Crateriforma conspicua: one gene and its partner. Each later gene encodes a partner of the first gene's protein in a complex. Links are inferred from orthologs where the notes say so. Each region holds a gene or a part of one and is shown on either strand. Other genes may lie near its edges.

What was found.
Region 2: the proteins of Mal65_RS14520 (region 1) and mnmG are in contact, whole or in part, in a solved structure (PDB 9HIP), measured with the Escherichia coli proteins. The link is inferred for Crateriforma conspicua from one-to-one orthologs.

The regions. Positions count from the first base shown.
Region 1 is NZ_CP036319.1:3,937,650-3,943,143, reverse strand. Bases 1,266-4,220 are described here. They hold Mal65_RS14520 (tRNA modification GTPase), read right to left. Parts: upstream 3,457-4,220; coding sequence 2,074-3,456; downstream 1,266-2,073. Other genes in these bases: Mal65_RS14515 (protein-disulfide reductase DsbD family protein), read right to left, coding at 3,545-4,220; Mal65_RS14525 (MBL fold metallo-hydrolase), read right to left, coding at 1,266-1,930. In the rest of the region: radical SAM family heme chaperone HemW, read right to left, coding at 1-1,100; more of Mal65_RS14525, read right to left, coding at 1,091-1,265; more of Mal65_RS14515, read right to left, coding at 4,221-5,494. UniProt on the Escherichia coli protein: Exhibits a very high intrinsic GTPase hydrolysis rate. Involved in the addition of a carboxymethylaminomethyl (cmnm) group at the wobble position (U34) of certain tRNAs, forming tRNA-cmnm(5)s(2)U34.
Region 2 is NZ_CP036319.1:6,027,661-6,033,144, reverse strand. What follows is about bases 1,308-4,252. They hold mnmG (tRNA uridine-5-carboxymethylaminomethyl(34) synthesis enzyme MnmG), read right to left. Parts: upstream 3,732-4,252; coding sequence 1,884-3,731; downstream 1,308-1,883. Other genes in these bases: Mal65_RS22095 (hypothetical protein), read left to right, coding at 4,125-4,252; Mal65_RS22105 (FeoB-associated Cys-rich membrane protein), read left to right, coding at 1,612-1,887; feoB (ferrous iron transport protein B), read left to right, coding at 1,308-1,615. In the rest of the region: more of feoB, read left to right, coding at 1-1,307; more of Mal65_RS22095, read left to right, coding at 4,253-5,484. UniProt on the Escherichia coli protein: NAD-binding protein involved in the addition of a carboxymethylaminomethyl (cmnm) group at the wobble position (U34) of certain tRNAs, forming tRNA-cmnm(5)s(2)U34.

The sequences.
Region 1 (5,494 bases):
CGATCGCCGTCCCGCTGAATCAGCGCGTCGTCGATCAGCCTTCGCAGAGTGTCCCCGAATTTTTCATTCAAATCCAAACCGCTGCGTCGGGCAACCGATGTCAAGTCGACGCCGTCGATCATACGCACGCCGAAAGCCATCAATTCGCGGGCGTATTGGTCGGCGTCCAGAGGTTCCGATTCGGCGACGGGGCTGTGTCCCGATTCGATTCGCTTTAAATAGGTGGTCGTGCTGCGATGATTGACGGTGCGCCGGCCATTCAGGAAAGCCGCTGCGCCGGGGCCCGCCGCCAGCCAAGCCTGTCCCTGCCAATAAGCGATGTTGTGTCGGCAACGGTTCGCCGGCGGTGCGAAATTGCTGACTTCGTACTGTGGCATTCCCGCGGCGGCGGTCGCATCACGCAAATCTTGGTACATCTGCCATTCGTCGTCCTCGCCCGCCGGACGAAGTTCACCTTTGCGATGGCGAGCGAAAAATTGCGTGCCCTTCTCGATCGTCAACGCGTAAGCCGACAAATGTCGGATCGGCAATTTCAACGCCTGGTCCAAATCACGTTGCCAAGTCGCCACGCTTTCGCCCGGCGCGGCAAAGATCAAGTCGACGGAGACGTTGCCGATGACGGTCGCCGCCGTTTCGATCGCGGCGATCGCTTCGGCCGCTGTGTGTCCACGTTCCAGCCGCTGAATCTTGTCGGCGTCAAATGACTGGACGCCCAAGCTGATTCGGTTCACACCGTGGTCAGACAGCTGACGGACCTTGGTGGTGTCGATGTCTTCCGGGTTGGCTTCAAAGCTGATCTCGGCATCGTCGGCCAAGCGAACGTGGCGGCGAATCGACTGACAAAACCGATCCAGTTGCGAAGCGTTCAGGTGTGTCGGCGTGCCACCACCCACGAACAGTGTGTTCAACGTCGGCTGGTCCCACGTTTGCATCTCATGATCGATCGCCGTCAAGAATCGATCGATCAAGTCGTCGCGACCGGCCACCACGCTGAAGTTGCAATAGCCACACCGGTGTCGGCAAAACGGCACATGAATGTAAGCCGCCCGTGGTGCTGCGGTCCGGTCCGGCCAATCGGCCGCCATCGCGTTTACAGCCACAGTTTCAATCGTCCGCCCAGCCCATCGGGTAAAGCCCGACGAACCAGACGTTTGACTTGAGATTCGTTGTAGCGCGTCGACAAATGGCCGGCGATGACCAATTCGTTTTTGAATTTGTCGGATCGGTCGCGATAGTCATCGACGTGCATGTGCCCGTGCTTGTGAATCTTTTCCTTGCGGTGTTCGGGCGCGACGAACGTCATTTCACTGATCAAAATCCGGGCATCGTAGAACTGTGGATTTTGGTCCAGGCCTTTCGGATTGGTGTCGCCCGTGTATGCGAAGACGGGCACACGCGTTTCGGCGGTGACTTCGGTGCCCGACATTCGCAAGTCGCGGATTTGTTCGCCCGACAGATCGGTGTAATCGGGTTTCAGTTTGTGGCGACGCTGGTAAACAACAAAACCAAGCGAATCGATCGTGTGTCGCGTCTCCACCGCTTCGACCAAATACTCGCGTCCGATCTCCGTTTCATCGCCGCCCAACAGTCCGACCAATTCGCACGGCATCGCGCCACGGTCAAGCGTGCGGAAATCCTGCAGCATCTTCCAAGCCGGATCGACGGCCGAATCGGGCAGATAAATGATCGGCGGGTCCATCTTCATCATGCGACGCCGCGACACGTAGGCGGGCAGCGCGGCGATGTGATCCAGGTGGGCGTGGCTGATGAACATGGTCGACGTGCCCATGAAATCCCAGGGCTGGACGCCGACGTCGAACAGCAACTTCAGTTCGTTGACCCGCCAACACGTTTGCACCGCGGCGCGCGAATAACCTTCGATGGTCAGTCCGCCGTGTTCGTGGCGAAGCAGGGGAATGTTCTCAACCATGGGAACGGGTGACGTGTGCCTGGAAATCTGCCTGGATGGGAATCCACAAGCTTGGTGGAAAATGGCCGTCGCTGGGAGAGGGCTGGACAAAAGAAAACCCGCGGTTCGACGGTGCGTCGTCGTGGGCTGGCACTGGTCCGTCGTTACTTTCCGATACAGAATCGGCCGAAAACACGATCCAGAATGTCGTCGGTGTACACGACCCCGGTGACTTCGCCCAAGGCGTCGGCGGCGGTACGAATCTCCGTGGCGATCAATTCCTGGCCCTCGTCAATCTCCGACAGTCCGATCGCCGCTCGGATAGCCCCAGCGGCCTGGGCCAGTGATTGGCGGCATCGCGCCGCGGTACCGGACACAGACACCGAATCGGTCCGGTCGGTTCGATCCAGTTCCGCAAAGATACGACCGACCAATTCGTCGATACCCTGGCCGGTCACACTGCTGGTCAAACAGACGCCGGTGGATCGATCGCTGTCCGCAACGTCCGACGATCGCAAATCGGACTTGGTCCAAACGTCGATCACCTGTCGACCGGCGGAATCGATCGGCCGATCATCACTTTGACTCCGACGGGTGATGTCAACGCAGTGCAGCACCACGTCGGCCCTACCAATGGCTTGATCGGTCATCCGCTGTGCGATTTCGGAAATGGATTCCCGGGAATCTGACGTGTCGGCGGTCCGGCCGGCGACCGACTCGAAGCCAGCGGTATCGATCAATTCCAATTGCCGACCGCCAACGGATACATGAACGCTGACAGTGTCACGCGTAGTACCGGGAACGTCGGCAACCAACGCCGCTTCGTGACCACTGATCGCGTTGATCAGACAGCTTTTGCCGGCGTTGGGTTGTCCGCAAAGAACGATCTTCGGCGTTTCATTCGACTCGCCACGACTTTCCAGCGTCGCCGACGTCGATTCCAGCGTGGCTGCAATGAAATCCAATCGCCGACGCAGTTCATGCGGCTGGATGAATTCAATGTCTTCGTCGACAAAGTCCAAGCCGGCTTCGACATCCGCCAACAGGTCCAGCAATTGATCACGCAACAGCGAAAGTGGCCGCGAAAAATTCCCAGCCAACTGCTGCAGCGCCTGATCAAGTGACCGGTCTTGGTCCGCGTCGATCACCCCCAAAACGGCTTCGGCCTGAGTCAGGTCCAAACGCCCGGCCAGAAAAGACCGCAACGTGAATTCACCCGGACGCGCCGCCCGAGCCTTGAACTGGATGGCCCGCTGGACCATCGATTCCAGCACCGGTAACGATCCAATCGTGTGGATTTCCGCTGATGGTTGACCGGTATAGCTGCGACCATCGGGCCAGATCAGCACGTCCGCTGGGATCTCACCGATGGGGTCGCCGCAATCAATCGGCCCTCGCTGACGCCGGCCGGCGGTCAAGTCCACGGGGCCACCCATCAGTCCCGCCAGGACATCCATGACATCATCACCGGAAAGCCGCACGATGCCTCGCGCGGCGGGACATAACGGCGATGCGATGGCCACAATCGTGTCGTCGGTATTGAACATCACCGACTCCCACCAACCGGCACGTCGAAGAACAAATACGGAATCGCAATCATGGCGATCGCGGGCCGCCAGTTCAACGGCCGGCGTTTCAACGGGTCGTGACTAACTGGCGTGACGTGTTGCCGGATCCCTTGGCGATTTGCGAATCCACACTGGGACCCGCCTTTCGCAGCGCATCCAGAACCGACGTCTGACTGACCAAGTCACGCAAGATGATCGGTTCGGCGGGGTCGGATCCCGGAAAGACCACCAATAGCGGAATCGAGTTGCTGCGGAGTTCCGCCAGCTTGGATTTGATTTGATCGTTCCGGTCACTCCAGTCGGCCAACATCGGAACGGCATCCAGCTCGTCCACCAATTCACGCGTCTTTTCGGTGTCGATGGCAAACTTGCTGTTGATCTTGCAGTTCACACACCAGCTGGCGGTGAAATCCAGCATCACCGTGCGGCCTTCGTCATGCAGCGCCTGCAAACGGGCTTCGCTGTAAGGTACCCAGCCCATTTCGTCGTCCACCGGGGCCAAAGCCACGAACGATCCGATGCCGATCACCGCGGCGGCAGCCAAACCACCGGCCCAAGCGAACACTCGCTTCTGTACGGTTTCCCAATTGGGAACTCGGCCGACGATCCAGCATCCGAACCAAACGCCGATCAGGCTGACGAACACGGGCAGCTTCAAATCGTCGGCAAAGCCGGCAAAGAAGAAGGCGACGGTTCCCAGCAACAAGAACGCCAGGAATTCCTTGAACGTTTCCATCCAGCCGCCGGGTTTGGGCAGCCAAGCGACCAGCTTCGGATTCAACCCGATCAATAGGTACGGCACGGCCATTCCCAAGCCGACGGTCATCATGACCAGGAACTTTTCCGGTCCGGACAAAAAGATCGACAATCCGAAAATGGTTCCCAGCAGCGGGCCGCTGCAGGGTGTTGCCAGGATTGTCGCAAAAATTCCCTTGGAAAACGCGCCGGCGTAGCCTTCGCGTTGCTGCAAGTCCTGTGAAACCTTGCCCGATGCCATCCCGGGCACGGGGATTTCCCAGACGCCCAGGTAACTAAGTGCCAGTGCGAACAAGACCAGCGTCAAACCCAGCTTCAACGGAAAGAACGTGAACTGTTCACCCCAGGAAAGACCTGCGACGACCGCAAGCACGGCCAGCAGAGCGAACACGGACAGGATGCCCAGGGCATACACCATGTTCAGCATGAAAACACGTTTGCGGTCCTCGCCGGCCTGTTCGACAAAGCTCATCACTTTCAAACCGACGACCGGCAAAACGCAGGGCATCACGTTCAGGATGATGCCGCCGATGAAGGCAAAAAACAGCATCGTGGCGAACGAATACTCGTCTTCCGGCTGGTCAATGCTGGGCACCGGTGCGGCCGCGTCGACCGGTTCGCTGTCGATCGCTTTGTCGACCCAATTCAACGACGCAGCTTGATCGGCAGCCGGGCCGAATGCGGTCGATGTCAAACGAATGGGGCCGGCGGCCGCCGCACTCTTGGCCGCCACGTCGATCTTCATCGGCGCAACGAACTCCAGTGCAACGGGTTGTCGACAACTGGTGTCGGTGCACGCTTGATAGGTGATCAGCCCCTTCAGTTCGGCCGTGCCGGTTTTGCTGATGGCGTTGATGCGGACGGGCAATCGCCACGTCACGGTGCCTTCGTGGAAACGAATCGGCGGCAAGCCTTCGAACAAGACCTTGCTGACGACTTCGTTCTTGGTGTTCGGGGCACCGACGGCCAAGTCGGATTTGTCGGTTAATGCAAACGCGGTCGACGATTCTTCGCCGGTCACCGACGACGCGTAAACGTGAAATCCTTTGTCGGGGACGGCACGAAAGACCAGTTCCGCGATCGCCTGATCGGATTCGGGTTCGGCATCGATCCACGCCTGCCACTGGACGACATAGTCGCCGTCACGAAACGGTTCGGCTTCCTTGGGTGCGGGAGATCCCGCATCGGCGTGGTCAGCTTCCGCCGCCTCGTCCGACGCGCCGGTCAATTGCCAGTCGGAAAAGCCATCGGGACCGGCCGA
Region 2 (5,484 bases), 2.1 Mb from region 1 along the record:
CGCGAACACGGCCGAGTTGCCGGATGATTATTTGCTGCAGCGAGCCCTGTTGGATCGTGGCGGCGCCGCGGAAAAGCGACTGGTCCGAAAACTGGGCGCGGCGATACTTCCCGTGCTGAATGAAACACGTGACCAGTTGCGTTCAGATTTCGACGATGTGGTCGATATGGAATGCAGCAGTCGCTACACCTGGGCCGGGCGAAAACTGGACGGCGTCCTTTCGCAAGGCAGCGGCAGCGGCGGCTTGACCGACACGCTGGACGGCATCCTGACGCACCGTGTCTTGGGCTTGGCCATTTTTGCCGGGCTGATGTTATTGGTGTTTCAGTCGATCTATTCGCTTGCCGGCTATCCGATGGATTGGATCGATGCCGCCACAGGATGGGCCAGCGACTTGGTCACCGACGCCATGCAGCCGGGAATCCTGCGCAGCCTGATCACCGACGGTGTGATCGCCGGTGTGGGCGGTGTCGTGATCTTCGTGCCCCAGATTGCGTTGCTGTTCTTCTTTTTGGCGGTTTTGGAAGACTGTGGCTACATGGCGCGTGCGGCGTTCTTGGTCGATCGCATCATGCGGTTGTTCGGGCTGAGCGGAAAATCATTCCTGCCACTGATGAGCTCCTTCGCTTGTGCGGTTCCCGGGGTGATGGCGACTCGAGTCATTGAGAATCGTCGTGACCGTTTCGCGACGATGATGATCGCGCCGCTGATGAGCTGTAGTGCACGTTTGCCGGTTTACCTGTTGTTGATCGGTGCGTTCATCCCATCGATCACGATCCTGGGTTTTCTGGGTTTGCCGGCACTGGTTTTGATGTCGATGTACGCGGTCGGCGTGTTGGTGGCGATTCCCGTTTCGTTGATTTTGAAGCACACGATGTTGCGCGGGGAAGCCGCGCCGTTTGTGTTGGAGTTGCCCGAATATCAATGGCCTGATCCGACGGTCGTGTTCGCCAAGGTGTGGGAAGCCAGTCGGGAATTCTTGGTCCGCGCCGGGACACTGATCTTGGCTGCATCGATCTTGATCTGGTTCGCCGCATATTGGCCGGGGGATCACACGCGGCAGTATGAGTTGCAGGCGGAATTGGCTCAGATCGATCAACAGCTTGATGCATCGGAGTCGTCACCCGCCGAACCGTTGCTGCAGCGTCGCGATGAGGTATCGGAAGAATTGAAGGTGATCTCGTCGGATCTATTGGAATCCAGCTTGCTGGGCCGCGTCGGTCATGCGATCGAGCCCGCCGTTCGGCCGTTGGGCTGGGATTGGAAAATCGGCGTCGGCGCGCTGGCCAGCTTCCCGGCCCGCGAAGTCATCATCAGCACACTGGGCACCATCTATTCACTTGGCGGGGATGTTGATGAAGAAGACGAAGGCCTGATCGGTGCGATCCGTGCCGCGACCTGGCCCGACGGATCACCCGTCTACACCATACCCACGGTGCTTTCGGTGATGGTGTTCTTTGCCTTGTGTGCACAGTGTGTCAGCACCCTGTTGGTCATCCGTCGTGAAACCAATTCGTGGCGATGGCCGGTGTTTAGCTTTACGTACATGACCGTCGTGGCATACATCGGAGCGATGTTGACCTATCAAGTCGGTTCTTTGTGGACGGCGGGATGATGGGCGATGCATCTTGGCCCCAAACGATCGCGGCGTTGGTGATCGTGATCACGGCTTTGGCGTTTGTGGTTCGACGCATGATGCGAAACCTCCGTGCCGCATCCAGCGGTTCAGGAATCCAGGGCTGTTACAACTGCGCGAAATCAAAACCGTCTTCGATAGGACCGAAGCAAGTCCCGTTGGTTTCACTGGGAACGCCGTCTCGTCGTGACGCACCGGAAAACGATGCGTCGGAACATTCCGCCCAGGGCGGCGATCCCAAGCAGGGCTAAGACCGGTTTTCCAGATGCGCCAACACCAACGCCAAGTCGGCGGGGGTGATGCCGCTGATTCGTTTGGCTTGGTCCAGACTGATCGGGCGAACGCGGTTCAGTTTTTCTTTGGCTTCGATTCGCAACGCGTCGATCGACAAATAGTCGAAGGAAGCAGGGATTTTCTTGTCCGCATGACGGCGTTGTTTTTCAACGTCCGCTTTTTGGCGGGTGATGTAGCCTTCGTATTTGATGTCGTACAGACATTGCTGGGCGGCTTCATCGTCGATCGCGGAAAGCTCCGGTGCAATGCCGCGCATCACATCCCAGTCGACCTCGCTGCGTCGCAGGTAGACATCACCGGGGGTCCCTTCGACGCGGATCTTTTTCAGCAAGTCCATCGCGTGTTCGATTTGTTTCTTCTTTTCATCAAACCGCTGTCGACGTGATGAATCGATCAAGCCAAGTTCGTCGGCGATGGGTGTCAGACGCCGATCCGCGTTGTCCTGACGCAACAACAGCCGAAATTCCGCGCGGCTGGTGAACATGCGATACGGTTCGTCGGTGCCGGCGGTGACCAGGTCGTCGACCAAAACACCGATGTAAGCTTGATCGCGGCTGGGGACCCACGTCGATCGGCCGGCGACCAACCGTGCGGCGTTTAGCCCTGCGATCAAACCTTGTCCGGCGGCTTCTTCATAACCTGTCGTACCGTTGATCTGGCCGGCAAAGAACAGCCCCGCGACGGTCTTGGTTTCCAGGTGTGGCCACAATTGTGTTGGTGGACAGAAGTCGTATTCCACCGCATAGCCGTACCGCATGATCTGGGCCTTTTCACAGCCCGCGATCAGCGGAAACATCTGGTCTTGGACGTCGCGTGGCAGGCTGGTCGAAATGCCGTTGACGTAGACTTCGTGCGTCTGTCGCCCCTCGGGTTCCAAAAACAATTGGTGTTCCGACTTGTCGGCGAAGCGGACGATTTTGTCTTCGATCGACGGACAATAACGCGGGCCTCGTGATTCGATTCGACCGCTATACATCGGTGCGCGGTCTAGGTTGTCGCGAATCAGTTGGTGGACGTTCTCGTTGGTGTACGTCAAGTGACAGGGCATTTGCTGGACGTCCAGCTTGCCTGTCATGAACGAAAAAGGTTTCGGGATCGCATCACCGGGTTGAACGTCCAGGGCGGCGAAGTCGATGGTTTTGGCATTCAAACGTGGAGGGGTCCCGGTTTTGAAGCGATCGATTTCAAAACCCAGTCGACCAAGCGCGCCGCTGATGCCTTGCGTGGTACCCTCCCCTGCCCTGCCCCCGGCGGTGGTCGACATCCCGGTGTGCATGATCGCTTGCAGGAACGTGCCGGTCGTCAGCACCACGGTCGGCGCCAGGTATTCCGCATCGCCGCGGACTTTGACGCCCACAACACGATGGCGGACGCCACGTTCGATGGCATCGGGATCGGTCTCTTCGACCGTGATCAGATCGTCTACGGTTTCCTGGCGTAGATCCAAGCCGGTTTGGGATTCGATGGCCAGTTTGATGTGTTGTTGATAGCCCCGTTTGTCGGCTTGGGCCCGCGGGCTGTGCATCGCGGGGCCTTTGCGGACGTTCAACAGTCGAAACTGGATGCCCGTCGCGTCGATGGCTTGGCCCATCAGCCCGCCCAGCGCGTCGACTTCGCGGACGATCTGTCCCTTGGCCACACCGCCGATCGCGGGATTGCACGACATCTGGCCGACCGTATCCAGGTTGGTCGTCAGCAAGGCGGTTCGCGCCCCCAAACGTGCCGCCGCCGCCGCGGCTTCGGTTCCCGCATGGCCGGCGCCGATGACAATGACGTCGTAGTGGTAGCGGACGTTGGACATGGGCAAACTTCAGTCGAAATCGTCAGAAACGTGGAAAAATTGGGTCGGGGGCGGCGTGGATTCCGGCTCGTGAACGAATTGGCTCAAGAGCTGCCTGGACGTCACCCGAATTTCGATACTGTGACCGCGCCTTTTCGTGAAGGCCTGAAACCTGTCGTCGCCAGAATCGAATCGAGACCGATGATGATGCCCGGCCGTCCAGAATGGCGCCACGATTCATGGATCGTAGCCGCAAGTGTGCGGTGGGTCAGCCGGCTGCGCCGCCCCCGGTCCCGTGCGTTTGGAATCCGCGATGGGTCACAGTCTTTCGCCAAATGTCGAATGTTCAAGTCCCAATGCAAGATTGACCCGCCCGTGGCAATGGTCTTATCGAATGCGAAACCTGCTGGAAAGATGCACGCCGATGTCGTGGTTGGTGACCTGAACGTCGGCCGGTGGTCGGTTGCGGCTCGAATGCTCGTCCGTTGTTTGGTAGCGGCGGTCGCATTGGCTGGCGGCGTCGCGGTCGCGCAAACGCCCGGATCAGACGACGCTGTATTGCCCGCAAGCACGGCGGCCACGGTGATGCCAGGCAGCGGCAGATCGCCGGATCCGGCCGGTGCGGTCGAAGCCGCGGTGGTGGGACAACGTAGTTTTTCGTTGCCTGTGCAGGTTCGCCAAGACCAGCCGGCGCCCGCGGAAGTTCAGTTGTACGTGGCGTCGGTGTCAGACGATGACACGCCGCAACCGTCGGCCCTGCAGTGGCAAATGCTTGGCCGGCAAGCGTTTCCGGCCGAAGCGTTCGACGTCACCAGCCCCAGCGACGGACGTTATTTCTTTGCCATTCGAACGTTGGATTCCGATGGCCGCCTGTCGCCACCGGGACAGTTGCGGCCGGACGTCCAGGTCCTGGTGGACACCACCGGCCCGGTCATTGAGCTCAGCGCGGAGGCGACCGAAGACGGCCAAGTTCGCGCTGATGTTCGCATCGATGACGCCTCGGCGATTCAGGGCGTCCTGATTCAATACCTCATTGACGGTGCGCCCGCATGGCAAAAAGTGGACCAGACGCTGGGACGCGGCACCAGCCAGTTTCAATTTCCCGTGTCGGGTGATTGGCGGGGAATGACGCTTCGCGTTTCAGCGATGGATTCGCTCGGGCACAAGACCCACGTCAGTGATGTCATTCGTCGACCGAGATTGGCCCAGCGGCCGGGTACCCGATTGGCCGAAAGCAGCCAGACGACTGATGCGCTGGTGGCATCGGACGTCTCCAGCCACTCCAATCCGCCGGTTCGTTCGGTCGGCGTGCCGATCACCCGGCGAATCCACGCCGTGCCGATCGGCGGATCGAACGCTGCTGTGCCGCGAAACACGGGCGATTCAGGGGCATTTTCTGGCGATTCGGCCGCGTTGCCGCCACCGGCGACTCCCGAGGAAATCACCCAGTCACGGTTGCTGAATGGTCCCAGCCTGGGAGCGTTGGCCCCGGCCATCCCAGAATCGGCCAAGCCCGCGTCCGAAGATTTGGAAGGCCCCGGCCAGTCCGCGCTCCGGCGCTGGCAAGCTGCCGGCGGTGTGGATCGCCAGTGGGATCCGGCACAAGTGATGCAGAAACCGCGTAGCGTCCAAGAAGCCATGCGTCCGATCGGAACAGCGCCGGTGGATCAGAAAAGCACACCGGATCAAACGTATCAGTCCGCTAGGGTGGATTCGAATCCTGCTCCGGTGCAAGGGGGTGTGACCAATGAAGCGGATGCCAGCTTCGTGCCCT